Regions from separate parts of the Aminipila sp. genome, predicted to be linked through region 1. Evidence: riboswitches for the same ligand, from Rfam matches in the RefSeq annotation. Region 1 holds a riboswitch; the other holds the start of a gene.
The links. A riboswitch is a leader RNA that binds a small molecule or an ion and turns the genes downstream of it on or off. The one in region 1 is predicted to bind glycine.
Positions count from the first base shown of each region.

Region 2: linked by a shared signal. The riboswitch ahead of RTW14_RS06240 (alanine/glycine:cation symporter family protein) and the one ahead of RTW14_RS05145 (alanine/glycine:cation symporter family protein) in region 1 are both predicted to bind glycine.

Region 1 covers NZ_DAMBYD010000003.1:217,190-232,397, forward strand. The annotation lists gene RTW14_RS05135 (IMP dehydrogenase) at 1-564, opposite strand, end outside; gene RTW14_RS05140 (M15 family metallopeptidase) at 566-1,351, opposite strand; glycine riboswitch at 1,544-1,666, shown strand; gene RTW14_RS05145 (alanine/glycine:cation symporter family protein) at 1,902-3,257, shown strand; gene RTW14_RS05150 (C25 family cysteine peptidase) at 3,376-5,163, opposite strand; gene RTW14_RS05155 (MFS transporter) at 5,686-6,987, opposite strand; gene RTW14_RS05160 (cyclase family protein) at 7,159-8,094, opposite strand; gene RTW14_RS05165 (SDR family NAD(P)-dependent oxidoreductase) at 8,167-8,955, opposite strand; gene RTW14_RS05170 (cupin domain-containing protein) at 8,990-9,343, opposite strand; gene RTW14_RS05175 (winged helix-turn-helix transcriptional regulator) at 9,852-10,403, shown strand; partial or broken gene RTW14_RS18800 (solute carrier family 23 protein) at 10,457-10,740, opposite strand; gene RTW14_RS05190 (MATE family efflux transporter) at 10,784-12,112, opposite strand; gene RTW14_RS05195 (hypothetical protein) at 12,280-12,447, opposite strand; gene RTW14_RS05200 (hypothetical protein) at 12,623-13,084, opposite strand; gene RTW14_RS05205 (NADH-dependent [FeFe] hydrogenase, group A6) at 13,236-14,963, opposite strand; gene RTW14_RS05210 (NAD(P)-binding protein) at 14,957-15,208, opposite strand, start outside.
Region 2 covers NZ_DAMBYD010000004.1:67,334-82,541, forward strand. The annotation lists gene tig (trigger factor) at 1-980, shown strand, start outside; glycine riboswitch at 1,128-1,224, shown strand; gene RTW14_RS06240 (alanine/glycine:cation symporter family protein) at 1,337-2,755, shown strand; gene RTW14_RS06245 (PRC-barrel domain-containing protein) at 2,830-3,078, shown strand; gene nrdR (transcriptional regulator NrdR) at 3,218-3,685, shown strand; gene cmk ((d)CMP kinase) at 3,691-4,365, shown strand; gene RTW14_RS06260 (DUF1015 domain-containing protein) at 4,408-5,649, shown strand; gene RTW14_RS06265 (pyridoxal phosphate-dependent aminotransferase) at 6,012-7,178, shown strand; gene RTW14_RS06270 (YjiH family protein) at 7,193-8,605, shown strand; gene RTW14_RS06275 (FadR/GntR family transcriptional regulator) at 8,669-9,370, opposite strand; gene RTW14_RS06280 (electron transfer flavoprotein subunit beta/FixA family protein) at 9,607-10,410, shown strand; gene RTW14_RS06285 (electron transfer flavoprotein subunit alpha/FixB family protein) at 10,421-11,407, shown strand; gene RTW14_RS06290 (FAD-binding oxidoreductase) at 11,404-12,786, shown strand; gene RTW14_RS06295 (M20/M25/M40 family metallo-hydrolase) at 12,851-14,488, opposite strand; gene RTW14_RS06300 (sigma-54 interaction domain-containing protein) at 14,672-15,208, opposite strand, start outside.

The DNA of each region.
Region 1 (15,208 bases):
CATGTCGTTTGCCTCTGATAAAGTACAGCCTTCTTCAGCATAAACAAGTGCTGAAAACGGTGTCATAAATTCTGAGATCTTTGTACTAGGGTCTATACGGCTCACTCTGTAATCTCTGCTTGTAACGATACCCTGTATCTTACCTGCAGCAGTTCCATCATCTGTAATAGCAATAGTAGAATGTCCACATCTTTGCTTTAATGCAAGTACATCTGCTAAAGTCTGATCCGGTCTCAGGTTTGAATCACTTGTTACAAAACCTGCCTTATGGCTCTTTACTTTTTTAACCATTGCAGCCTGGCTTTCGATGGACTGTGACCCAAATATAAAAGAAATTCCTCCTTCTTTAGCTAAAGCAACTGCCATTTTGTCGTCTGAAACAGACTGCATGATAGCTGAAACAAGTGGAATATTCATTGTAATTGAAGGTTTTTCACCCTTCTTAAACTTTACTACCGGGGTCTTAAGGCTTACATTGTCTGGTGAACAATTCTTGCCTGAAAATCCTGGTACTAACAGATATTCGTTAAATGTTCTTGATGGTTCATTAAAATAGTGCGCCATTTTATATCTCCTTTTCTAAATACTCTTCAAGGGTAAATCCCTCATTAAAAATCTCTTTTGCCGCCGTTTTTCCCACATATCGAATATGCCACGGCTCGTACATGTATCCTGTAATGCTGTCTTTTCCTTTAGGGAACCTTATGATAAAGCCAAACTTATATGCATTATCATTGAGCCACTTTCCTTCTGGCGTATGGATGTAGTCCTCTGTCAGCTGATAACCTACAGATGGAGAACTTACATCTGCCGCAAGCCCTGTCTGATGTTCGCTTTTCCCAGGCTGAGCACTAAATGTATCTGCCTTCTGCTGTCCATTTCTTTTTACATAATTGTTGTATAAGGTCGTTTGGAATTCATAAGAACGATAAGCGGTAGTTACAATTATTTCATAACCTTCTTTTGCTGCTACCTCTGATAACCGATTAAAAGCCTCTGCTGCCTCTGCCCTCATCACTCTGCCTTCTGGAGGGCGATCCGGAGCAAAATACTTAATGGCTGTCAAATCATCAGGTTTATAACTACTATCTACAGGATTTTGTTTGTTGACAAGAATGAACAAGCCTTTGTCCAAGTCACGTTTTAGAGTTTCTCTCCTAGCTACACTTTCATCAGACTCAACCACAACTGGCGGCTTACCACCCTCATTCTCACCAACAATTATAATGTCAGGTTTACAATCTACAGAAAATCGACTGCCACTCATTAAAGGTATACCTAAATAACCGATAAAAAGCTGGGTTGTTAATAGTGCCACAATAATATAGTTTGTCCATGTTTGTTGTTTCAATTACTTTCCCCACCTTGATAACATTATAATTAGAAGTTTAATTATTTATTGTATAACAAATTTCGTGTATTTACAACAGGTAACTTCTTTTGAAATTCTTTTGGAAATCTTTTAATTATTTCGAATATTTATTTTTATATTGCATTTAAATTCTCTATATGTTAATGTGTTGCCATTGATGTTGACAACAATGTTAATAACTCTGGAGAGTCTCAAATCAGTTCCAGTTAAATAACTGATAAAAACGAGCGCCGAAGGTGTAAGTTAGGCAATAAAGTCTAGCGATCTCTCAGGCAAAAGGACAGGGCATACAAATCAGAACAATAGGTTTTCAGTATGTGGTGTCCGAACCCGTTTCACTAGAAACAGGTATCGGATTTTTTTATGGTCTATATTGGAAAATACAACGACCTAAGCCCATAGCAACTTCCTATTGTATGCAAATGTTCTACTCCCAGAGAGCTGATAACCAATCAGCTCTTATTTTATTACTTTAAATAATTCAATTTGTTTCACAAACTGGGTTAAGTCATGAATGGAGAGAATAATTATGTTAGAACTAGTAGTAAAAGCCAATGGATTTTTGTGGGGTATTCTCCTTATCATTCTTCTATGCGGTACAGGAATAATGTTTACCTTTCGGTTAAAATTTATTCAAATTAGAAAATTTACCGAAGGCTGGAAGCTTCTATTTAAGGATTTCAGTTTTAATGGGGCTAAAAGTGAAAACGGAGAAATGACACCTTTTCAAGCAATCGCTACAGCCATTGGCGGTCAAGTAGGTACTGGTAACCTGGCTGGTGCTGCTACTGCACTTATTTCCGGTGGTCCTGGTGCAATCTTTTGGATGTGGGTTAGTGCCTTTTTCGGTATGTCCACCATTTATGCAGAAGCATCTCTTGCACAGAAATACAAAACAGTAGACTCTGACGGCCACATTACCGGGGGACCTGTTTATTACATCAGACAAGCTTTTAAAGGGACTTTTGGCAAGATACTTGCTACTGCCTTTGCTATTTTTATCGTACTGGCTCTTGGATTTATGGGTAACATGGTACAGTCCAATTCTATTGGCAGTGCTTTTACGGAAGCCTTTGCATCAAGAGGAATAAACCTAAATCCTTTGGTAATAGGTCTCCTTCTTGCAGTTGTTGCGGCCTTTATCTTCATCGGTGGTACAAAGCGCCTTTCCATGGTTGTAGAGAAGATTGTTCCACTCATGGCATTTATATATATAATAGGAAGTATTATTTTATTAGCAATGAATATTTCAAATTTACCAGCTGCATTAAAGATGATTTTTGTTTGTGCATTTAAGCCGGAGGCAGTCCTTGGAGGCGCTGCCGGCATCACTATAAAGGAAGCCATTCGTTATGGTGTAGCACGAGGTTTATTTTCAAATGAAGCCGGTATGGGTTCAACACCTCATGCACACGCACGTGCTACCGCCAAAACTCCTCATGAGCAGGGTCTAAGAGCCATGATTAGTGTGTTTATCGATACATTTATTATTCTAAACCTTACTGCTTTTTCAATCTTATGTACAGGGGCTATGTCTACTGGAAAAACTGGCACAGCTTTAGCACAGGCCGCATTTGTTAACTGCTTCGGAAATTGGGGAGACTTATATGTTGCAATTTGCTTATTATTCTTTGCATTTTCAACAATTCTCAGCTGGCACTTTTTCGGTGCAATTAATGTGAAGTACCTATTTGGTGAAAAGGCAGTTAAAATTTATTCCTGCTTGGTAGTCTTATTTATCATCCTAGGTTCAACATTAAAAGTCGATTTGGTATGGGAGCTTGCAGACTTTTTTAATGCACTCATGGTCATTCCAAACATTTTAGCATTAGCCGCACTCAGTGGTTTAGTTGTAAAACTTAGCAAAAACGGATCTGCTAAATAATAAATGTTATAATACATCAGCTTAGCCAGACATAATAAAACACTAAAAAATCAGGAAATGGAATATACTATTTCCTGATTTTTTTAGTGTTATAAACCGTTCTGATTTTACTATCCTTTTAATTTGGGATTAATTGTATGGATGGATCCCCGAAAACTGTCCAGGTGTTGAATGTCTCGATATCACTAGATGTACCGTTATCCAGCATCTTGCTGGCACCGGTATAGCAAAGTCCTCCAAACGAGGTCTTAGTTTTATTGCAGACCTGATCAATGATGGCGTCCTGACCTACCATTGGAGGTATCCAAGGCTGGTTTATCGTCGACATATAGGTGCCTACTGCTCCTATAGGTTCTTCGTTGCTGTTTTGGGAACGAAGCCATGCTTCTGCAAAACATGTTCCGGACTGGAATTTGCCACTGACACAGGATACACTCACTATAAATGGAAGATGTTCTTGATTCTGAAGTGCCGCAACATCACTGTTGCCAAAGCGTGTAGTAACCCAATAAGTTTGTGCCCCATGTCCACAGTAATTTATGATACCGCGGCCCTGGTTGAGACTGTCTGTAACTTTTGAAGCAGATGCACCAGGATCATATATTCTGTCAATTTGAGTATACCCGGAGTTCAAAAGCCTGTTACGTATATTATCCATGTGCTCTGCATCCGATTCATTGCTTCCTTCAGCAGATGCAATTCCTACACCATTTTTATACCAATCTGCTGTATTACTTCCATTTTTCTCGAAATCAATAGTTCGTTGTACCTGGGTTTGCACATCCGCAATAGTTTCAGCGGAAAAACGACCTACAAATATATCAGGATAATTATCATTTCCTGCCACCTTTGTATATTCAGGGTCTGAAACACCACTGGAATATTTTGGTGAAGATATCTGTTGATAGTCACCCACCAGAAGCACATACGCTAGGCTTGGGTGCTGATTGTAATAGTTCTTTATATACTTCTTGATTTCACTAGGATTATTTCTTGGTGATACTTGTGATATTTTTACCATTGTAGTGTTGATTCCTTTTGAATTCTTCCATTGAATAAAAGGATCCATAGCACTACTAAATTTATCATATACTATTATGAGCATATCACCATCTTCTGATGCTGTCGCCCTAGACCTTACATTTTGTCCACTGTTATAGTTGATAAAGAGATTTTGGTATGCTGCTTCAAACGCCTCAGTATGAGTAGGCGCAGGCATAGACATATAAGAATCTAAGCTGTTAACATTGTACTGGCTCTCATTTTTAACTTCTACCGTAACGGAATCATAGACTCTCAATGTTTTGGTGGAAGGCTGATACTGGAAAGCATTAACTCTGACTGTAGCACCACTCAGTTCTCTCATAATAAAAGGATCACTGATTGAAACCATATCGCCAGAAGGATACCATCCTTCCCCTTTATAGACTTCTCCAAAGGTGTATGGAATATCATCCGGATTAACATCTCTTGAGATACTACCTTTAGACGGTGCTATAGGGCAGTTTTCATAATCGGTATATTCCGATGACAGCACACTTACTTTCATATCTGTGGAATCCGGTATTGTTATGCTGCGACATATACGTGGCAGCTCAGGTAAACCTAACTCCTCTTCAAAGCTTGTCCCGCTGCAAATTATTTTGTAATATTCCGATTCTTCTATATCCACTGCATTCTTGGCAAATTCTCCCACATCAAATCTTATGACTGTATGATCTGAATCCGATTCCAGAACAGTAGCATTCGCTCCATCCAGGCCTTTATCTTCATTGACCTTGATTGAATCTCCGGCTGCAGCTTCAAAGTTATTTTTATCTTCTCCAAATGCAAAGCTACACTGCGTACTTATGATAATAAGCACAAGCATAAACATAAAAGTTTTAAATTTAAATATGTTTTTCACAACACTTCCTCCTCTTAGTATATTTTTGACCGATAAATTACTGGCAGCTTACTTGCCTCAAACCAAAATCACCTCTCTTTGATATAAGCTCCAGTTTAAACAGCTTTGCAGGTTAAAGCTAAACATGCAATTCTGCTCATACAAATTTTTACAGTAATTTCTTATAAATAGAGCGCGCTTTCTATTTCTTACTGATGAGGATTATTACAATTTACTGACGGCAATTACTAATTTTATGGGGGGAAATCATTAATTTTTACTGACGAAGATTACTAATTGTTACTGATGAGATTACTATTTTTTATGATGGGAGCACTAATTTTTACTGACAAAATCATTATTTTTTATGATGGGAGCACTAATTTGTATATTTGATTATATAGTAAAACCATTTGTCCATAAAGTCAACCCAAAATACAGATGCTTTTATCGGCAAGAAAAGACACCTGCCGGTGTGTACTTTCACCAAAAGGTGTCCTAATGCTAAACGCATTATATAGAATTTTTAATGACTGATTATAATTATTTATGTGCTAGCTCTGCTGCAAAGTCCTTGTTATATTTGTGTTCGTCAACAAATTTAACAAGAAGGATATTAACTAATGCTACACATGCAAAGATTATATAAGCAATCTTTAGGTCACCGATAACGTTCGTTACAACACCGTTGATTACAAAGCACCAAGCTGTTACGAATCCCTGGATTGGGAAAATTACTGAGTTTACCTTGTCAAAACCCTGACGTCCGAAAATAGATGTAGGAAGTGATGTTGTGAAGTTTGCAGAACCGCCAATCCCCATACCAATCATAAAAATTGAGATGTAAAATGTAAGACCTACGCTAGTTGACATAAAGTTAAATGTTAAAGCAATCGCATACCAAAGGCCAAACATCATCATTGTTTTCTTTGTTCCGATACGGTCATCGATAACACCGATGATAAATGAACCTATTACACCAATTAAAGCGATAACAGTCATGATTGCAAGAGCTTTTCCCTGTTCCATTCCAAAGTCACGGATATTACGAGTAACAAGTTGTGTCATGACTCCTACTGAGCAAATCTGGAAAAATCCAGTTGTTATTGCAGCAAGCCATAACTCTTTAGTGCTTAACAGTTTACTGGTTGTCCAACCTCCATCTTTTATGTGTCCATCATCGTCAGCTGTATCATAATTTTTCTTGTAATATTCATCAGATACGTTATCTGGGTTCAATCCTCTTTCCTGTGGAGTGTTACGGACAAAGATTGCGCCAATAATTCCTAGTACAATTGCAGCAACACCAATTGGAATACATCCACTACTAATGTTACCATATACTGCTACTAAGCCAGTTAAAATGGCTACATAAAATGCAGATGCAAAGTTATGTCCCATAGTTGTATATCCCATGATAATCCCTTTTTTCTTAGGCCACCACGCAGCTACTAATGTACCTCCTGCAATATATCCTGCTGACATCATACTTGTTGCAACAACCAGCATTGAAACGGCATACATCGGGATGCTTGTAGAGTTACCACAGATAATATAGGCTACACCTGCTAAAATTGTAAAAAACGCAGCCGTCTTTCGAGCTCCAAATCTGCGGTTAATCTGCCCTACAAAAATAAATCCAATTACAGCAACCATACCCATGTATCCGTTGATCTGAATCAATGTTCCAGGTTCACATCCAAGATTTGCAGCTACTGTAGGCGCAAGTACGTTTGTCCCATCATTTACCATACCAACATAAAAGAAGAACATGAACAGACAATAAAGAATTGTTCCCCATCCCGCAGCGCCGAAATTTACTACTGAATTTTTGTTATCACTCATTTCGTTTTTCCTCTCAAATAAAAATACTACTATAATTCCGAATAAACTTAAAAAAAGAAGAACTGAGAAGCTTTACAATAAAGGCCCTCAGTCCTCCTTTATTTATGTGTTAACGTATAAGGCTTCTATTATACAACACTTTACTATACAATACCGTACTTGAAAACTTTTTTAAATGCTAGCATATGTATAAACTCTGTCAGGTACATCATTTACATTGTCTTCTTCAATTTCTGCGACGCAGCGAACCATAGAGCCGTCTCCCATATACCATCTGATTGGGAAGCAGAAGAATCTGAAACGTTTTCCAGACACTTTATCTAAGTCTCCACCAAGATTTTCAACGCCAACTATGCCATGTCCTAACATTTCTTTATGGCAAGGTTCCCATGTTCCCCAGCAACCAATTGCTTCTAAATCGCCGAATTTTGTATCGTATGCTTCCTGTCCGTGAATTCTGATGTATTCATCTTTGTCAAATTCAGCATATGCTTCTTCGCCGAACTGTTCTTTGTATTCTTCTGTGATTGGCTTTCCAGAAGCACCGATTAAATTCATGCGTGTACCGCCATTATTTCCCATAGCTGTATGTAGTGGGTGATCAAGAGCCTGCATATCCATAGCTACGCACTTAACCTTGTGTTCTACAAACCATTTTCCTGCATCAACACCAGTTCCACATGAATAATGATAGTATTCTTTTGAATCATCAAATTTACGGTGCATTCCTGTATTTAGACATACAATCATGCCTTCCAATTCCTCAGGCTTGATGTTTGCACGTTTGCAAGCATCTTCAAGATGTTCGCTAGTAATTAGTCCCCAACGCTCAACATTGATTTCAAGACAAACTGCTTCACCTGTGTATGCATCAACCGGCATTTCATGAGTATAACGAGCTCTTTTACCATCGAATTCAGTTTCCATAACGTGACGAGGTGCGTCACAGTGTGTGCCTGTATGCTGTACGCAATCAATTCTTTGTGTAAGAACACCGCCCTTGGCCAACGTGTGCATTGAATCGATAACTGGCTTTACAAAATATGGCCAACGTGGAATATCTGCACTGAACGGATGTGTTAAATCAATAAATACTTTCTTTCCCATTTTTTTATTCTCCTCTAGTTTTACTCATAAGATTTTTTATTTTTTAACAAATAGTTATATATATTGATATAATTAGTTAGCCCAGTATCCACCTTCAACAGCTACATTTGCACCTGTCATAAAGTCACTAGCCGATGATGCTAAGAAGATGCATGGGCCTACGAAATCTTCTGGTTCGCCAAGCCTTCCAATTGGAAGTCTCTTTAAAAAGTTCTTGTATACTTCGCTTGATGGATCAAACATCCACTCAGTTAAATCTGAACGGAATACTGTAGGGTTAATTGTATTTACATTAATCTTATACTTAGCTGTCCATTCACAAGCAAGAGACTGAGCCATTAGATCTATACCGCCTTTAGCTGTACAGTATCCTGTGTAGCCTGCCATACCCATCTTTGAACGAGCTGAAGAAACTAGTATCACTTTGCCGCCTTTACCCTGTGCAATCATTCTTTCTCCAACGTACTTACAGAACAACCAAGTTCCCTGTACATCTGAATTCATGATTTTCTGCCATTCAGTTAGCTCTTGTTCAACAATTGGCTGTGGGTGATTGTATCCAGCGGCTGTAACCAATACATTAATCTCTCCAAACTTAGCCACTGTGTCACTTACAACCTTAATCACTTCTTCTTCTATCGCAGGATCGCCTGTTGAAAACCCACATTCGATTCCTTCTTTAGCAAGTTCATCACATATAGCCTTACACTTTTCTTCGCCACGTCCGGTAATCATAACCTTCATACCGGCTAAACCATATCCCATGGCAACGGCTTTTCCTAAAGCACCTGTAGCTCCAGTAATTAAAGCCACCTTGCCTTTCACATCAAATAAGTTGTTTACAAACTGCTTCTCTACCATTTCTCTTTCTCCTTATATTGTCATTCTCCAGCGCCTATTTTGCGTCAGGGTAGTTAATGATAACTAACATTTCTGCTGATTCATTTGTTTCGTTCTTTAAACCTCTGCCTTCATTTGGTGGGAATGAAATAGATTCACCAGCCTTTACTACGTACTTCTTTCCTTCCTTATCTGTGATAGTCATTTCACCTTTAAGTACATAATAAACTTTTTCTAACGGATTATCTTCGTATGCCCAATCAGCTCCACCACCAGGAAGAAAAACTGATTTTCCAATCCAAAACTTTTCTGCTCCAGTTTCATCCTTTCCATGATATCTCATAGCCGTACATCCAAAATGTCCAGGTGCCTCATAAGGTTTTAATTCACTTACAGTTCTTTTAATCATTTGTGCTACCTCCGTTTTTATTGGCTGGGTACTTATTACTCAGTCGCATGCTTTTTATTTTATTAATCAAGTGGCATAGCTTCTGTCTATGGCCTGATTAGATTTTATGATTGGAGTATAGCACTACAAAAATTGTTCTACAATTCTAACTTTTCTGTAAGAGAGTTACTTTGCTGTTACATGGTTACTTATCAGTAACTAATTTTTTGTTATAATTTTGTCAATATATATTTGCATTTTTTTGACGTCAATCTATTTATTTCTCTATTTTTTGACAATTTTGCTCTATATTTTTTGTTTTTTATATTTTGATATTATATATTCTAAACCCTTCCCTAATTATTAAAGTTCTATTGATATTTTATTAACAAATTTTATGACAAAAAAATATCAAAAAAAACATCAAAAATACAATCCCAAATTGACTCTATGAGTAAAATTTGCTATAATACTAATCGTGATAGTGTAACAGTTTAGGGATTAATATTTGGGAAAAAGGAGGTTCTCTATGATAGGAACTAACCCATATCAGTATGCCTTATCTTGTTTAGGCGGCAAATGGAAAATGACTATTTTACATCACATTCATCATCATGGTGTTATTCGTTTTTCAAAAACTAAAAAAACATTACCTGTAAGCGAAAAAGTACTAAGTCAGCAACTAAAAGAACTTATGGAAGATGGCCTAATTGAAAGAATCCAATACAATACTATTCCATTAAAAGTAGAATATATTTTGACTCCTGCAGGTGAAAGGATAATTCCTGCCCTTGATATGATTTATATGTGGAGTATTGAACGTATGCGTCAGTTAAATATAGAAATCGATCCAGATGCTTTTTTAGTGCACACACAAAAAAAATATCATAAGTGTGTATCAGAAATAATTGATAATTATGAACAATTTTGTGATTTTGTTGATTATGTGGTAGAGAAAAATTTATCAATAGAAGATACGACCGCAGACTTTATGAATAACAAAGAAGAAATCGTCGAAAGGCTTTTGAGTTCTAATTCACAAAGCAGCGGTGAAAATAAAAGTAAACAAAAAAAAGATTAAACAATAAAAAAAGCCCTGAGCTCTCTATTTAGAAGCTTCAAGGCTTTTTTATTCTATTTAATCAGTTTTTCACGTAAAACCAACTGCTCCAGTATAATGCTCATAAGCATTCCTACGATAAGATTCTCTCTTTGTGTGAACTCCACTCTTTGGAATTCCCGTAATCCCTGCCCAAAAATTAATGCAAATACAATCATCATGGCTGCATAACCTACTGAGGGAGGTATAGAGGCAAAAAAGACCCTACTGGCGCTATTAGTCCAAGAACAATCATAAAGGCACTACCAAGATAAAATGGTCTTCTGGAGGCCATTCCAGTCATGGCAATTACACCCATTGATGAGGCGAAAGGTACAAACCCCACTGTTGGTGCTCCTTCCCTACACTATTTTTCTACGCCATATATTTGATTTGGTATAAATCCATCCAATGGGAATAGAGCTGCTTGGTGCTATCATACAACCAAGATACACCCCCATTATACCAAAGTATTGGTTTAAAATGATGACAAGTACTACTCTGAATAGAATACAATTGACAAAGGAACTTCCCATCACAATCCAGGTATGTCCTGCTCCAGTCATCAATGAATGGTAAATAAGAAATGATGCATAAAAAGCCTGTCCTATTATTTCAATTCGAAGGTTTAGTACTGCTGCATCTGCAACGGATACATCACTTGTAAATGCAGAAGTTATCAACGGTGCTGCCAGTTCTACAATGACAATTATGATAAGTGCCAATCCTACTGTTATTTTCATAGCTTCATACATAACTTCTTTTGCCCTGTCGTACATTTGTGCTCCCAAGGTCTGAGCAATCATTGTGGATGCACCACTTGACATGGCCGATATAAATAACTGGCAAAAATCTTTAATTTTTATAGAGATTCCATTTCCTGCAGATACATCCACTCCATACTGATTTATAAAATATGTAACTACAAGCCATGATAAACTTGCGATAGTCCATTGCAGCATGCAGGGTACACCCAGCTGACATATTTTCTTACATTTATCCGCTCTAATCCGAAGAGTAGCCAGATGAAAACCAAAGTACTCCTTTGCCTTTATTAAGTACAATAGTGCCATAATATAAGATACTATTTGTGCTGCTACAGTGGCTAAAGCCATTCCTTCCACTCCTTTATGCAGCACTAGCACAAAGAAAAGATCCAATATGATATTTAGTACTGTTGCCACTGTAATACACCTAAGCGGCACTTTTGAGTTACCTACGCCTCTTAAAATTGCGCTAAGCCCGTTATACCCTAAAATAAACGCGTACCCTGCTGAGCAGATTTCTAAATAAATCACAGCATCTTTTAGCGAAGGTGCTCCCAACAAAGTTAGTAGGCTTTCTGAGCTAAAATAAAGCCATACAGAAATTACTGCACCTAGTACCATACTCAATAAAAACAATGTACCTGTTGCCTGCTTTCTGCCCTCTTCATCTCTACTGCCAAAGTACTGTCCTATTAGAATATTCCCCCCTAAAGTAAACCCTATGGCTATTTGTGTAAGTAGTCCCATAATCTGACTTGAATTATTTATGGCAGAAACCGCTTCTTTTCCAACAAACTGTCCCGCTATAATTATATCAATAATGCTATAAAGGCCCTGCATCACACTGGTAGTTACCAATGGCAGTGCATACCGTATCAGCTGTTTTCGCACACTGCCCTGTGTTAAATCTAAATCATGTGCCACGTACCCATTCCTCCTGCTTTTATCTGTAATTGTCATTCAAAATTATACAAGCATTATATGCCCAGAGGCTCGGGTTTACAATTAGTTACAATTTAGTAAGTACATTACCATAATGTAACATACAAGAAATGCGGCCAACAATGTGGCCGCATCATTATAATCAATTTTTAATTTTCTTGCCTAATTTTTTTCTTTTCTAAATAGTGAAAAAATGCTACAAATGCAGCTATTATAATAAAAATCATTTTTTCTTTTATACTACCTGTAACAAAAAAATATATGCACAATCCATATACTAGAATAAAAAATAAACTTAATATTACTTTATTAACCATAATATCTCCTTTTTTTAACTTACTTTTAATATCTTATGCTTAAGATAAACTGTTGTCAATAAACAATACATAAAAACTATGTTCCTCCTTAATGGTTTACAGTTATTTTTTTACTGCAAACCATTAAGAGGGAACATATTAAAAGTACTTTTATGGTTTTGGCCTTTATATTTTATTATGCTTTTGATACTTTCATATTATCTAAGAAATAAGCACCATCATTAGATCCACTTCTTATATACTTAAATGTATATGTTACTTTAATATTTTCGCCAGATAAATTGGCAATATCCTTTATTACGGAGCTTTCTACAGTTAAATTTTTTTCTATTAATTTATAAAGAGAAAATCCTAAAAGTGTTTCAAAAGCACCTTCCAATGCTTTTGCTCTAGCTAGTGTTACCGCCTCTTTCACGCATGCGCCGATTACTTTTTTATAGATTGCTCCTCCAAAATATGCAGCAACAAGTGATGCAACTACACTATATGTGTCAAGCTGACCATCATGCTTACTTTGCCACAATTCCACTAAATTAACTAGTTTGCCTCTTTCAATTGTATCTGTGCCAGTTATTTTTGTAGGTGTAGCTAAGGATGGCGGACAATAGATACAAGTTGATGTTAATGTTATAGACATTTTAAACTCTCCTTTTCTAATTTTATTTAAAACACTTTAACCGGTTAAGTTGTTTTACACATATAAAAACGAGTTTTAAAACAAAAAGTAAACTAATTATTGATAATTTTTTTATGTAAAAAACAGGATGCTGATCAGCATCCTGTATATTTTAAGCTTTCAAATCCCAGTCTTTTAAATTTGTATGGAGCAATTCATGTGCCCTTTTTGAGTTTGGCTTTTCCAGAAACTCTTCATAGGTCTTTAGTACTGCGCTGTTTTCATGAGAAAATCTTAAGTTTGAAGTACTGTCCAGTCCGTAAAGAATCTTGCCTCTGTCTTCTGCCAGTTCAAAGCCATCATGAATAGGCTGTCCGCCGCCTCCTGCGCATCCTCCTGGACAGGCCATGATTTCTACAAAATCATATTGGACCTCTCCACTTCTTATAGCTTCTATAAGCTTTCTCGTATTACCCAGTCCGCTGGCTACTGCCACACTTACAGCAACCCCTTCAATCTCAAATATAGCTTCCTTCCAGCCATCCATACCCCGCACTTTTCTGAAGCTCTCTGTATTTGGATTCTTCTTTGTCAGCAAATAATATGCACTTCGAAGTGCAGCTTCCATAACTCCGCCAGTTGCGCCAAATATGACACCTGCTCCTGATCCTTCTCCAAAGATTTCATCAAAAGATTCTTCTTTTAAATCATTTGGCTGAATGTGGTCTGCTCTAATCATTCGGTCAAGTTCTCTTGTAGTAAGTACCAAATCAACATCACTGCCATGACCTGCATCATTGACTGCTTCTACTCCACTTTCATATTTTTTTGAAACGCAAGGCATAATAGATACAGAAAAAATCTTTTCTGCAGGTATTCCCAGTTTCTGCGCTATAAATGTCTTTGACATGGCTCCGAACATCTGCTGGGGAGACTTGGCCGTTGAAAGGTTGTCAACCATATCCGGATACTGTGACTTTACAAACCGTACCCAGCCAGGGCAGCAGGAAGTAAACATAGGCCACTTATATTTATCCTTCTTCTTAAACCTTTCAAGGAATTCTGTCCCTTCTTCCATTATGGTGAGATCTGCCGTATACGTTGTATCAAATATGTAGTTAAAGCCTATTCTTCTTAAGGCGCTTACCAATCTTCCTAAGGTGCTCTCCTCTTTATATAGTCCGATTCCTTCGCCCCATGCCGTTCTGACTGCTGGTGCTATCTGTACCATTGTTATTTTCTCAGGATCAGCTAATGCGGCAAACATTTTATCGGTATCATCCCGTTCCCTTAATGCTCCCACAGGGCAGTGGGTTATACATTGTCCACATAGCGAACACCCTGTTTCCTGAATTTTTTTATTTTCAGAAACGCCAACAGTAGTTCTATAACCTGAGCCCGTTAAATTCCATACCTGTAAATCCTGTATTTTGTCACATACCTGTATACATCTCATGCATTTAATACATTTTGATGCATCTCTTATTAAAGGCAGACTGTTATCCCATCTTGCTTTTTCTGGCACGGATGTATATGGAATACTAAGGATACCAAGGTCATTGGCAATTTTTTGCAGGCTGCAGTTTCCACTTCTCACACACACTGCACAAGTGCAGTTATGATCGGATAGAATCAGTTCTACATTTGTCTTTCTTGTTGCTCTTACTTTAGGACTGTTTGTATGAATCACCATACCCTGTTCTACCTTTGTATTGCAGGCAGTAACAAGCCTGTCTATTCCTTCCACTTCTATTATACACACCCTGCACGCACCTATGTCATTCAGGTCCTTCAGGTAACAGAGATGGGGAATATGAATTCCTACTTCCAAAGCAGCTTCTAAGATTGTTGATCCCTCAGGAATAGATATAATATGTCCGTCTATTGTTAACTTTACCATTGTGATTCTCTGCCTCCTTTAAATGAACCTATACCAAAGTGGTCGCATCTTAAGCATCTCATTGCCTCCTGCTTTGCCTCTTCTTCAGTCATCCCCTGCTCTATTTCTTCAAAGTCACAGCCTCTTTCCCCTGCATAACGCATCTTCAGTTCTACTCTTCCGCAAGGTTTCTTATCCAGGCTCTTTGCTTCTGGTATTTCCACATCACATTCAATTGCATGATGGTATCCCAGATAAGTGTCTAT
Region 2 (15,208 bases), on a different contig from region 1:
GGGATTACAAAGGTGTTGAGGCAACTGAGACAAAGGTTAGTGTTACTGACGAAGATGTTCAGACTGAGATACAAAGCAGAGTTCAAGCTGCCAGCAAGCAGGTTGAAAAGAAAGAAGGTACTGCTGCAACAGGTGACAGCGTAAAAATTGCTTATGTTGGCAAGATTGATGGAAAAGCATTTGAGGGCGGAAGTACTGGTGATGAAGGCACTACAATAACATTAGGAAGCAGCGGATATATTCCTGGATTTGATGATGGTGTTATTGGCATGAAAGTTGGGGAAAAGAAGACTATTAATTTAAAATTTCCAGCAGATTATGGTAAAGAAGAATTAAATGGCAAAGATGTGGCTTTTGATGTAACTCTTAGTGCTATAATGGTTAATGAAACTCCAAAATATGATTTGGAATTTGTAAAAGCTAATAGCAAGGAAAAAACTCTAAAAGCTTATGAAAAAAGTGTAAAAAAAGATTTACAAGAAAAAAAGAAATCTGCGGCTGAAGAAGAAATGAGAAATCAAATTTGGGCTACCATTATGGATAATTCAAAGGTGTTAAAATATCCAGAAACAGAACTTCAGGCTTGTAAAGATAAAAACCAAGAGTACTATGAAAATTATGCTAAGCAGTATAACATGGAGTTTCAGGCTTTTATAAAGCAATATACTGGAATGGATGAAAAGGCTTATAAAGATTATTTAAAACAATACTCAGAAGCAATTGTATCTCAGGAAATGGTTATGTATTCCATTGCCAAAGCTGAAAATATAAGCATCTCTGATAAAGAATATAAAGAAAAACTAAAAGCGTTCATGAAAGAACAGGGCGTTGAAGATGAAAAAGCTTTTGAGAAACAGTATGGAAAATCTTTTGAAGAATATGCAGGAAAAGATAATCTTATGAAGAGTTTTCTTCTTGAAAAGGTACTTGATTTTGCAGTAGACAATGCGAAAATAGTGCCTGCAGAGAAAAAAGCATAAATAGTAAAAAATTACAAAAAATAAATAAAAACATTGTTATTTTAAACAAAAAACTTGCATTGGGTTGTGTTATGTGCTAGAATTGATACATTAGTTTATCATCATGCATATATGCAACCCAATTTTGTATATGATGCGGAAATGAAACTATGATTCTCTGGAGAGCCTCTTTATGAGCGCCGAAGGTGTACGGTAAGTGTGATGAGCTTACTTATCTCTCAGGCAAAAGGACAGGGCATATAGTTATTTTAATTTAATTGAATTGCTATTGTTATTGTTTCTCTCTAGAAAGTCGATTTTATCGACTTTTTTTATTTTACTTTTTAATTTTATGTTTAAAAGGAGAGGAAAACAAAATGTTAGAACGATTTACGCAGATTTTAGTCAACATTGACAATGTTGTATGGGGTGTACCACTAATTGTACTTATAATGGGTACCGGTATATTCCTTACCATAAGACTTGGAGTTTTACAATTCAGGCATTTAGGAATGGCTCTAAAGTTTATGGTTAAAAATGAAGAGAATGGGATTGGTGAAGTAAGCAGTTTTGGAGCACTTTGCACGGCTCTGGCTGCTACTATAGGTACAGGCAATATTGTGGGAGTTGCTACAGCAGTTGTTACAGGAGGCCCAGGCGCTCTATTCTGGATGATTTTAGCTGCTTGTTTTGGAATGGCTACTAAATATTCAGAAGGACTACTAGCTGTAAAATACAGAACTCTTGACAGTAATACGGGACATTCACTGGGGGGACCATTTTACTATATTGAAAAAGGAATGGGGAGAAAATGGGTTTGGCTTGCTAAGGCATTTGCAACATTTGGTGTTGGTGCAGGGCTGTTAGGTATAGGCACGATTACGCAGGTTAATGGTATAGCTTCAGCTGTAAAACAAGTTTTTGATCCAAATAATGAAATGATGGTTTCTATGCTAGGCAACAGTTATTCAGTTGCCACTATAGCAGCAGCAATTGTTGTATCAGTAGCAGCAGCCCTTGTTATAATAGGAGGCATACAAAGAATTTCCAGTGTTTCCACCATTATCGTACCATTTATGGCTGTGGCATATGTTGCAATATGTGTTACTATACTTATATATAATGTAGCTGCTATTCCATCAGCAATACAAGAGGTTTTTGCCGGAGCTTTTGGGCTGAGAGCTGCTGCTGGTGGAGCATTAGGAGCAATGATGGTTGCTATGCAAAAAGGTGTCGCAAGAGGTATCTTTTCAAATGAAGCAGGGCTTGGAAGTGCACCTATTGCGGCTGCGGCTGCACAGACAAATGAGCCTGCTCGACAGGGCTTGGTATCAATGACGGGGACTTTTATTGATACAATTGTTATTTGTACTATGACAGGATTAACTATTATGGTTACAGGCTCTTGGGATATAGGGCTTGAGGGGGTAGCGGTTACATCAAATGCATTTTCCACAGGCTTACCATGGAACCCGCAAATTGGTTCATTTATATTAATGATGTGCTTGATTTTCTTTGCGTTTACAACTATTTTAGGCTGGGATTATTATAGTGAAAGATGCTTGGAATACTTAACAGGTGGCAACAAAAATATTTTAACTGGATATAGATGGTTGTACATAGTAGCAGTTTTAATAGGACCATTTTTAACTTTAGAGGCCGTATGGACTTTAGCAGATATCTTAAATGGATTAATGGCTATACCTAATCTAATTGCTCTAATTGCATTAAATGGTGTTATAGTTGCAGAAACAAAAAGTTATTTTAAAAGAAATCATCAATTGGCTATGGAATAATTCCATAGCCTTTTTCATATATTATAAAAGTACAGGCCTAATGGCTAAAATTACATAAAGAGGGGGAAATAAAGGTGACAAGTACAGAAGATATTAAGAACAAAGAGGTTATTAACATCTTTGATGGTAGAAGCATGGGATATGTAAGTGATATAGAGGTAAACCTTGAAACAGGAACCATAGAAGGGATTGTTATACCTTCACCTAAGAACTTTTTTAATATATTTGGAAGAAGTGAAGAAGATTATGTGATTAAATGGGAAAATATTAAAACGATAGGTGATGATGTAATCTTAGTTAATCTTGAAACTATGATTGAATAAAATAGTATGAAATTACGGTAAAATGCAATAATTCCTTTTCAAAATACACAAGATATAGTAGAATATATAATATGGCTATGTTGATTTAGGATGCAGGAAAAATAGTACGTATAAGTTTTTATATGATGGGGGTGACATTATGAGATGTCCATTTTGCGAAAATCCAGATACAAAAGTAATCGACTCAAGACCTACTGAAGAGGGACATGCTATTAGAAGAAGAAGAGAATGTGATAATTGTAATAAGCGGTTTACAACGTATGAAAAGGTTGAAGAAATGCTTCTTATGGTTGTTAAAAAAGATGGAGGAAGAGAAGTCTTTGATAGAAACAAAATTTTAAATGGGATTATTAAGGCGTGCGAAAAACGGCCTGTTCCAATGCTTGAAATTGAAAAAGTGGTAAATGAGATTGAACGAGGCCTAAATAACTTAATGGAGAAAGAAGTTCAGAGTGAGTTTATAGGCGAGCTTATAATGGAACAACTAAAAAAATTAGATGAAGTTGCCTATGTTAGGTTTGCATCTGTATACAGACAATTTACAGATGTAAATACGTTTGTTTCAGAAATAGAAAAATTGCTAGATAATGGGAAGAGGCTGAAATAAGACCGATGAAAAACAGATTAAATAATGAAAAAATTAGGATTGCAATTGATGGACCCAGTGGAGCAGGTAAAAGCACTATTGCCAAAGAGGTAGCAAAATTCTTATCTATTGATTATATCGATACAGGTGCTATGTATAGGGCTATAGGATATAAGTTAGGGCAGAATGGTATTAATTTAGATGACAAAAATGCTCTTAATCAGATTCTATCTGATACAGAGATCGATTTTAGAAGAGGAAATACCATTTTAGATGGAGTTGTAGTGAATGACATAATTCGTACACCGGAGGCTTCAAAAATGGCTTCAATCTGTTCCGCATTGCCTGAGGTGAGAGAAAAGCTTGTTTTCCTTCAAAGAAAAATGGGACAAACAAAGAGTGTTGTAATGGATGGAAGAGATATTGGCACAAATGTTCTGACTGATGCTGAATATAAAATTTTTATGACAGCTTCTGCAGAAGAAAGAGCAGAGCGAAGATTTAAAGAACTTTTCCAAAAAGGTGAAAATATTACCTATGACCAAGTGTTACAGGATATCATTCAAAGAGATTATAATGATACTACAAGAAAATTAAACCCTCTTAGAAAAGCGGACGATGCTATAGAACTTGACACTACTGGTATGGGTATCACAGAAGTTACAGATAAAATAATTGATATAGTAAGGTGTGGAAGATAATTTCACACCTTAAATATATACTTAAAATGGAGGTAAGAAAAAGTGGCAATTGTTAGAGCATTTAAAGCAATAAGACCAGATAAAAAATATTCAGATAAGGTGGTTTCATTACCATATGATGTTATGAACAGAGAAGAAGCAGCAAGTATGGCAGATGGTAATCCTTATAGCTTTTTGCATATTTGCAGATCAGAGATTGATATGCCTGAACAGGGGAATCCTTATGAAGCCTGTGTATATGAAAGGGCTAAAGCAAATATTGACCAGAACTTAGTGGATGGTATATTCGTTCAAGAAACTAAACCTGTATTATATTTATATAAACAGGTGATGGATGGCAGAGCGCAAGTGGGTATCGTAGGATGTGTTGCTGTAGACGATTATATTAATAACATTATTAAAAAACATGAATTTACAAGAGTAGAAAAGGAAATCGACAGGATTAATCATTTTGATATTTGCAATGCAAATACAGAACCTGTTTTCTTGACTTATAGAGATAATAAAAAAATAAGAAGCATTGTGGAAGGATGGCTCTCAAACCATGATCCTCTTTATGATATAAAGACTGGTGATGGGATAGAGCATGTACTTTGGACTGTTGACGATGATATGACTATTCAGGCATTAACTGAAATCTTTGGAGAAATTCCATCTCTATATATTGCTGACGGTCATCACAGAAGTGCTTCTGCATGTAAAGTGGGATTAAAGAGAAGAGAAGAAAATCCCAATTATACAGGAGAAGAAGAATTTAACTTCTTTATGGCTGTTATATTTCCAGATAATGATTTAAAAATATTTGATTATAACAGAGTTATAAAAGATCTAAATGGAAATTCTGTAGAACAATTCTTAGATAAGATTACAGCAGCAGGGTTTGAAATTGCAGAAAAGGGTATTGAAATATATAAGCCTGAAGGAAAGCATATTTTTGGAATGTATCTGGATGGAAAGTGGTATGCAATTACTGCTAAATCGGAGATTATACCTGACCATGTTATAGATTCTCTTGATGTTTCAATTCTTCAGAATAATTTACTTGGACCAATTCTTGGAATTGAAGATCCAAGGACAGACAAAAGAATCGATTTTGTTGGAGGTATTAGAGGACTGAAAGAATTAGAGAGAAGAGTAAAAACGGATATGGAAGTTGCTTTTGCAATTTATCCAGTGGAAATATCAGACTTACTTTCGGTATCTGATAATGATATGGTAATGCCACCAAAGTCAACCTGGTTTGAGCCAAAACTGGGAAGCGGATTATTTATGCATAAACTGTAAATATTAGTACTAAATTAAAAACACTCCTTCATGAGCACGAATGCTCATGGAGGAGTGTTTTTAATTTGTATGGCAAACCACTGGCTGTGCCAGTGGATAAAAGGGCTTAAGCTCTAATAAGGGACAGGGGTAATTGGTCTTTCCACATAACCTATATGTTATTTAATATATAAAACATTTTTACACTAAGATTTAAGCACATATAGTGATTTATAGCATAGTAATTTCAATAATTATATTGATTCAAAACAAATAAATTAAAAATTCTGACAAAAATTATTGCAAATAAGAGAAAAATATGCTTAACTGTACATGAGGTCTTACCATTAAATATTTAAGAAAGATGATGGAGGTGAATTTCGTTGAAACACAGATTTATTTCAAAAAGGTATTGGAAAGATAAATCGACGGCCATGGGGAAGGTCGACGAATTGGCAAAGGGATTTAAGGATGTGATAAATTTAAGCTTAGGTGATCCTGATTTGATTACTAATAGAATTATCATTGACAATGCATTCAATGATGCAAGAAATGGGCACACAAAGTATACAGATTTTAGAGGTGATCCAGAACTACGCCAAGAAATTATTAATTACTATAAAGAAGAATATCAGATGGATGTGCAGGATGAAGAAGTTTTTGTAGCTGCCAGCGGTTGCCTTGCAATGTATTTGGTATTGGAAGCAATTTTGGATGATGGAGACGAAGTCATTTTACAGGCTCCGTTTTTTACACCATATCCACAACAAGTTGAGCTTGCACGTGGTATCCCAATCGAATTGGCAACTTATGAGGATGAAGACTTTCAAATCAACATGGAAAGGCTGGAAAGTCTGATTAACGAACGTACAAAGGCATTGGTAATCAATACACCAAGCAACCCTACTGGAAGCTGTTTGACCGTGGAAACAATGGAGAAAATAGCTCAGATTGTCAAGCAGCACGATTTGATTGTAATTGCAGATGATATTTATACAGCTTTTAGTTACCAACATCCATTTATTCCAATTGCAGCATTAGACGGTATGAGAGAGAGAACAATTATTATTAACAGCTTTTCAAAGAACTTTACGATGACGGGTTGGCGTATTGGAAACATCATTGCACCTAGCTACATCATTCAGACAATTCAGATGATTAACGAAAATGTAGTGTTTACAGCCCCATCCGTTTCGCAAAGAGGTGCAATTCATGCGTTACGCAATCGAAAAGCAATCCAGCCTCCTATGATTGAGGAATTTCAAAAACGTATGTTTTATGCGGCCGAACGGATTAATTCTATTCCTCATATGTCTGTGGTTTATCCGCCAAGAGGTACATTCTATTTATTTGTGAACATTAAAGAAACTGGATTAAGTTCTATCAATGCCAGTGATTGTATTCTTCGTGAAGCACATGTATTGTCCATACCCGGAAGTGCATTTGGTCAATCAGGAGAAGGGTATATTAGACTGGCTTGTACGGTAAATATTAATATTTTAAAGGAAGCATTTGACCGTTTGGAGAATGTATCCATCTTTAAAGAATAATGGAGGACAATTATATGGAAGAGCATGTAAATGTTGTAGACAATGAGGCAGAAAAAAAGCAAGTATTGGCTGGATTAGTTGAACATCCAACAGGAAAACAAAAAGCAAAATTCATTATTCCTTCTGCTATTGGTGTATTTTTGTTCCTTTGTCCAATTTGGGTAAATGGAAATATGAATATTCCTTTAGGTGTTATTTCTCAATGGGTGGCAGACTTTATTAAACCATGGGCTACACAGGCAATTCTCGGAATTGTTGTTATTTCAGCAATTATGTCTTTTATTACTACTGTTTTTAGACCAAAAGCAATTGTAGAAGGAAAAATGCTTTCAAAATTATTTGTCACTTCTTCTATTTATCTTGCAATACGCATCGTTGGAGCGGTCATTGCAGTAATGGTATTTTTCCAAGTAGGTCCGGTCTGGATCTCATCGGCAGATACTGGAGGAACTATGATGGGGTTGCTGTGTACATTGATTGCATGGTTTTTTGCTGCATCCTTCTTAATTCCATTGCTTATGGATTATGGAATTATGGATTATACAGGTACATTAATCCGAAATTTTTTATGGCCGCTGTTTCGTTTACCTGGTAGAGCGGCAATTGACCTTTGTGCATCTTGGATTGGAAATTGCAATGTAGGAGTTGTTTTAACTAGCACACAGTATGAGCAGGGTTATTATACCGCAAGAGAATCTGTGCTGATTGCAACGTGTTTCTCAGCAGTGTCTCTACCATTCTGTTTAGTTATTGCGGCAATGATGAACGTTGAAAAATACTTTATCCCGTTTTACCTAATTATGACTTTTACAGGGATTATCAGTGTTGTCATTATGGCACGTATTTGGCCTTTGGGTAAAAAATATCCCGATGAGTATTATGCATTAGCAGGAAAGCAAATCAATGAGATAGAACCAGAGGGCATTAGCAAACGACGTTGGGCTTATTTGCAGGCAGTTACAAAAGCAGGAGATGGCCCAAATCTTGGCGCACTGCTATATAAAGGCATTGATATGTTCTTGGGAATCATATTTACACTTGTCCCAATTACAATGTGTGTTGGGACATTAGCTTTGGTGCTTTCTACATATACACCAATTTTTGACTGGATTTCTATGCCATTTGGATATTATTTGCAGATACTAGGTGTGGATGATGCATTTGCTGCAGCACCTGGAACCGTAGTTGGCTTTGCTGATATGTTCATTCCTGCTGTCATTTGTTCCCACATACCATCCATAGAAACAAGATTTATTATAGGGATTTTGTCTCTGGTACAGATTATTTATATGAGTGAAGTTGGTTCGGTTATGCTTGCATCTAAAATGCCAGTAAATATTGTTGATTTGGTAATTATTTTCTTACAGAAGACAATTATTGCAATACCGATTATCGTTTTACTCACAAAGATATTTTTACCATTTTAATCAGACTATTCTTTGAAAAAGAAAAAAGGCAGAATTCCTCTGCCTTTTTTGCATTATTTCGATTCAAATTTCATGTAAGAGTTCAGGACGAATGTTATTAAGATGGATATTCATAAAAGAGGCAGCTAAATCAGCATCTCTTTTTTCAATGGCATTAATAATGTTTTGATGTTCTTCATAAATGCGATCTATTGAATCTTCTGCTGTAAAATAGGAGAGATAAACTGCTTGACCGATAAAATTCTCCAGAAGATAAGAAGCATTTTCAAAGGTGGATAATATGAGGCCGTTTTTGCAAATCCGTACAATTTCAAAGTGAAAATCCTTATCACACTGCGATTTCTCATGTGGGGACTCAGCTTCTATCATAGTTTTCTGCTTTTCCTTCAAACGGAAAGTATCTTCGGTAGTAGCCATTTTTGCAGCTTCTCGAACGGTAAAGGTTTCTATTAAAAAACGAAGCTGCAAAATTTCTTGTACATTACCATTATTAAGTTTAAATGAAAGCGATAGGGGTTTAAAAAAGTTGGATTCTACATTGTTAACGATGTAATTTCCTAGACCATGACGTCGTTCCACAAGTCCCAAAACTTCTAAAGCCTTAAGTGCTTCCCGTAATGCAGGACGTCCAATTTCAAATTGCTCTGTCATAATCCGCTCTGGTGGAAGTTGGTCACCAGCTTTTAGTTCGCCTTTCATAATCATTTCCTGAATCTGCTCAATGACGATTTGAGAAATCTTTTTATTTTCAATTGCCATAAACATGCAACACACTCCTTTATATGTGAACATTGTGTACATCTCTCTAATAAATATTCTATAGGAAAAAAGAAAAAATTGCAAATTAACTTATGTTTTTCATTAGTATTTTTTAAATATTATAGAAAAAATCAGAAAATTTAAATATTAATTGCATTAGACAAAAAAATGTAGTATGATTTAAGTGGTAAGACCATAGAATCAGTTTCATTAGAGTATGCAAGAGAAACGAGGGAAGTATCATGAAAATACTTGTTTTAGTAAAAGAAGTACCTGATATGGATAAAGTAAAATTTGATAGGGATAAGGGAATTGTAGATCGGTCCTCTGCAGAGGCTGAAATGAATCCCTTTGATGAAAACGCGCTACAGGCAGCCATTAATTTAAAAGAAAAAAATACTGCGAATACAACTGTGACTGTAATGACGATGGGGCCGCAAAGAGCAGAACGTACATTACGAGATGCCTATGCCAGAGGAGCAGACAGAGGAGTTCTGCTTACGGATCGCCAATTTGGAGGAGCAGACACTTATGCAACCGCCAAAACACTTGCCGCAGCTATAAAAAAAGAAGGTAACTTTGATTTAATTATTTGCGGTGAAAAGTCAGTTGATGGGGATACTGGACAGGTTGGGGCAGAGGTTGCAGAGCTTTTAGATATACCTCATGCCTATTATGTAGAGAAGATATTAACGTTAAGTAAAGATGTAGTAAAGATATGCATTGAAAATATTGGTGGTGATAAGCAAATTCGTACAATAAAGCTTCCAGCGTTAATTAGTGTGACCAAAAATATAGGTCGTCTAAAACTTCCAACTGTAAATCGAAAATTGGAATCTCTTAAGATGCAGATACAGACAATAACCATGCAGCATCTATGCGACTTTCTGATGGAAGATGAAACGGGATTAAAAGGATCGCCAACAAAGGTTTCTAAAATTATAGTTCCAAAAGAAGTTAAAAAGTGCAACCGTGTCTTTCGTGAAGACTTTACTGCCTTTTTGCAGTCAGTGAATGAAGCCTTAGAGAAGAAAGGAATAGTGTAAAGGTATGACCATGAAAGAAGAACAAGGAATTCTTGTTATTGCAGAACAAAATAAAGGAGAAATACATAAAGTCAGTTATGAATTATTGAATAAAGGAAAAGAATTGGCAAAAACAATGAAATCAACTTTAAACTGTCTTCTCTTAGGACCAGAAGGTATTTGTGCAGAAGAACTTAATTATCGGGGGGCACAGACTGTTTACTACATGAAGGGTTCTATGTTTGCCATTTCTGAAGAGTATACATATAAATCTAATATTGTGGCCTTTATAAGGGAGAAGAAACCAAAAATTGTTTTAATTGGTGCTACTAATTTTGGACGTTCATTGGCTCCTCGAATTGCAGCGGCTCTTCAAACTGGTTTGACTGCGGACTGTACCGATTTGCAGTTGGATGAAGAAGGACGCTTGATACAAATTCGGCCTGCATTTAGTGATCATTTATTTGCTCATATCAAGACTATTACAAATCCGCAGATGGCTACAGTAAGATATAAAGAATTTAAAGAAGCAGAAAGAAATATACAAAATACGAAAAAAGTTATAGAAATCAAAGCTTATTATAATTTAAATTCAAAAATTATGGTAGATGAAATTGTAGCTATGAATGATTTTGATATTACGGAGGCAGAGGTTATTGTTGCAGGTGGACGAGGAATTCGTAAAAGAGAAGATTTAGCAATGCTGGAGGAACTGGCAGAGACATTAGGAGGAAAGGTTGGAGTATCTCGAGCTCTGGTTGATGCTGGAATGGCAGACAGTGCTTCACAAGTGGGATACAGTGGAAATCGCGTGAAACCAAAAGTATATTTTGCTTGCGGCATTTCCGGAGCACCGCAGCATGTAGCAGGCATGAAAGAATCCCAAATTATCATTGCAGTAAATAGTGACCCATCAGCACCGATTTTTCAGATTGCGGATTATGGGTATGTCGGTGACCTGTATGAAGTAATACCACAATTCATCCTACAATGGAAAAAGGAGGGTGTGGCAAAATGAAAGAGAGCATTTTTAATGCATTAAAAACAATTGTTGGAAGTGATTATGTATTAAGGAGTAAGGAACAAACCATATCTTATCTTTATGATGAAGTAGAGGAAGCTTATCGTCCTAAAGCAAATACAGACTCTATTGTAATGAAACCTAAAAATACCCAAGAAATCTCAAAAATTATGCAGATAGCCAATAAAAATAAGATATCTGTAGTTGTACGAGGTGGTGCAACAGGACTTTGCGGAGGCTGTACACCTATTGAAGAAAGTATTATCTTATCTATGGAAAGAATGAATGGTATTCTGGAAATTGATAGAAAAAATATGGTAGCTGTCTTAGAAGCCGGAGTAACGCTTATGGATCTGTTGGAAGAATTAGAAAAGTACAATGATTTAAGTTTTCCAGTTCATCCAGGAGATGAAGGTGCACAAATGGGAGGCATGGCTGTCACCAATGCAGGTGGAGCCAGAGCTGTTCGTCATGGAGTCATGCGCAAACATATTATGGGTGTGGAAGCTGTATTGCCTAGCGGAGAAATATTAGAGCTTGGAGGCAAGCTTGTAAAAAATAATGCAGGATACAATTTAATGCAACTTTTACTGGGGAGTGAAGGTACTCTTGCCATTGTAACAAAGGTCGTACTAAGAATATATCCTAAAGATTGTTATTCAGCAACTATGGTTGCACCATTTGAAAATTTTGAGGATGCATGTCAGGCAGTGATGGATATTTTACAAAGTGGAAATTTACCGCTTGCGGTTGAGTACATGGATAAACATCTATTTGTAGGAACTGCGGAAATGCTTGGATTGGAGTGGCAGGCGAAAAAAGGACAGGCGGATTTACTAATTATTCTTTCTGAAAAAAGTGAAAATCAACTTTATGATGCTTGTCGGCAGATTAATTCAATTTGTGAAAAAAATCATTCCTATGAGACCTTATATGCAGGAAAAGAGAAAGAACAGCAGGAATTACTTTTGATTCGAAGTCAGCATTATGAGTATATAAAAGAAAACATTTGTGACTCTTTTGATATGGCGGTACCTGTTTCGGAGGTTTCTGCATTTATTAAAGATTTAAAAATGCTGGTAAAGGAATATGCAACGGATACTAATGTCATCGCGCATATCGCAGATGGCAATGTACACAATGATATTTTATACCTAAAGGACGGATCAATTCCTCCGTATGCATTAGAATTAAAGAACAAGATGTATGATATTTGTTTTTCCTATGGTGGAACAATTACAGGTGAGCATGGAATCGGAAAAATAAGAGTAAAGGATTTAATCTTGCACAAATCTTCTGCGGAACTGGATTTAATGAGAGGCATCAAAAAAGTATTTGATCCCAATAACATTATGAATCCAGGAACGGTTATCTAAAATTTTTTAGTAAATAAACAATAAGGTGGTTTTTTAAGCCACCTTATACAATCTTTAAGCCTTTTTATAAAAAACTTTTAACTATAAAATCAATAAGCTTTGGAATGTTCTCGTAAAGGTCTTTTTTATAGACTCTTTCTGTATATTTATGTAAATCCTTGCCCCAAGGACCCACATTTAATACTGGCATGGATTGTTCTTTGATAATATCTAAAGGAATATAATACATATCGCCCCAGAAAAGCATATTATGGCTGATATAATCAATATTTTCTTTATCTGCTGTAAACATGCCATAGCTTAAGTCTGATATACCTGTAAAGTAATTTTGTGTGTAAATGCCATTACCAATTTCTTTTCTAGCATATTCATCTAGCTTAAATATTAGGTTATTAATTTCAGCAGCATTCGCAAGCATGGAATTATTGGTGCTTGGATAATAAGGAGGAGCTAATGCAATAACTACAATTGGAGATAAATCACTATAATATTCAAGCGTTTTTTCCATTAACTGATATGAACCATCGATTCTTGAAATTTCATTATTATTGATTTTTTCTTCTAACTGCCTTTGGAATTCTGCAATTTCAAGTTTAAAGGATTCTCCCTTTTCTGCTACAATTTCATTGAAAATTTCCCCATAGTATTTTACATTTGGTTTCCAGTCTATTTTAACCTGATTCATATCAGTCATACTGCTATAGATAGCATAGCTTGACTCTATATCAGAAATTACTTCCTTAAAGGCTTCCTCACTAATGGTTTTTAGTTCATCTAAAATTTCTTTAGGGGATTTGGTAAGGGATAAAATTGACATATAACCCCCTGTCAGAAGAGGTAATGATACATCATATATTTCTTTTCTATCTTTAAAATACAGCCAAGCGGGTGGAGGTGTAATAGTATTTCCGGCTTTTTCAATAAAGGCTGGGTTTAATTCAGTTTTCCTTACGATAGCGGATAATAAATTTATAGGATTCAACCCCTTATAAATTTGTCCTACATGGGCAAGTTTACCTCGTACTAGAAAAATAGGCATAATCTTGCCTACTGATCCGTCATATATTGTTACATTATTTTCATCAATCCTGTCATGGGGCTCAACATTTAAAAGTAGTGAATATTGTAAATCATACTTTTCTCGTAACTTTTTTAATAAATTAGCGGCTGATCGCATGCCAGCAGATAAGTTTTCTTCATCGGGAACTCCGATTAAAAGGATATTACCGTTAAAGCTTTCCGACTTTGTATATTCTTCAAAAAGTGAAAGATGAATACATCCGCCCCCCTTCATATCGGAGACACCTCTGCCAAATAACCATTCACCAGAGTCTAGATCATTTTTGGCTGCATCATCTAATTCAACTTTGCCATCTCTGAATAGCTTTTCTAATTCACATGGTTTATAGGCAAATTCTTTATGTTTTCCAAAATCATCAATATCCACCGTATCTGTATGGTGAAGCATAATTATGGTCTTACTACCGTTGCCTTTTAACAAGGCCCAAGGAATTTTTCTCTGTAAGCAGTCATTATCTATATCGTGAAACCCGAAATATTCTGGGTTTTCTTTTAAATAGGGTAATGAATTAAACCATTTTTTGAAAAAAACTTCATTATTTCTTTCGAGTTCTGTTCCAGTATGTGTTATTGCACTTAGATAGGTCTGTAAATTATTCTTAATTTTTTCAGAAAGTTCCATTGTTTAATCTCCTATTAAATATATAAATTTATAAGTATTATTCTTACTGTTATATATAGCAAATAGTATGCCAGATTATAATTCATGTAAATAGTATAAAGTAGCATTTATCTTGCTGATTTTTAAAAATATTATTAAAAATTTTTTTAAAATATAAAAAAATTTTGAAAGAATAGATTCTTTTTAACGTAATTTATATTTTGCGAGCTTATAATTTAATCTTTGTGGGGTAATTGATAATTTATAAGCAGCTGCTGTCAGGCTGTTCGTATTTTTGATTGCATTCTGAATTAGCTTTTTTTCATAATTTTCAACAGCACTTTGTAAATTGATAGCGCCCGAATAAATATCTTCTGAATCATTAATAGTTGCTACACTTTTATATTCAATCAGTTTTATGAGCTCCGGAACATCTGTTAATAGTATTTCTTCTCCTTTTGCTTGATTGAATGCACTTTCTATTATATTTTTCAATTCTCTTACATTACCAGGCCAATTCCAATTTTGAAAAATACTCTTAACCATTTCACTTAAACCTTTTATATTTCTATTCATTTGATTATTATATTTTTGTATAAGATAGTCAGCGAGCAGCAAGATGTCTTCTTTTCGTTGTCTTAACGAGGGTATAGATATTTTAACAATACTGAGTCGATAGTATAAGTCTTCTCTGAAACGTTTAGAAATAAGTAAGTCTTCAAGTTTCTCATTGGTAGCACA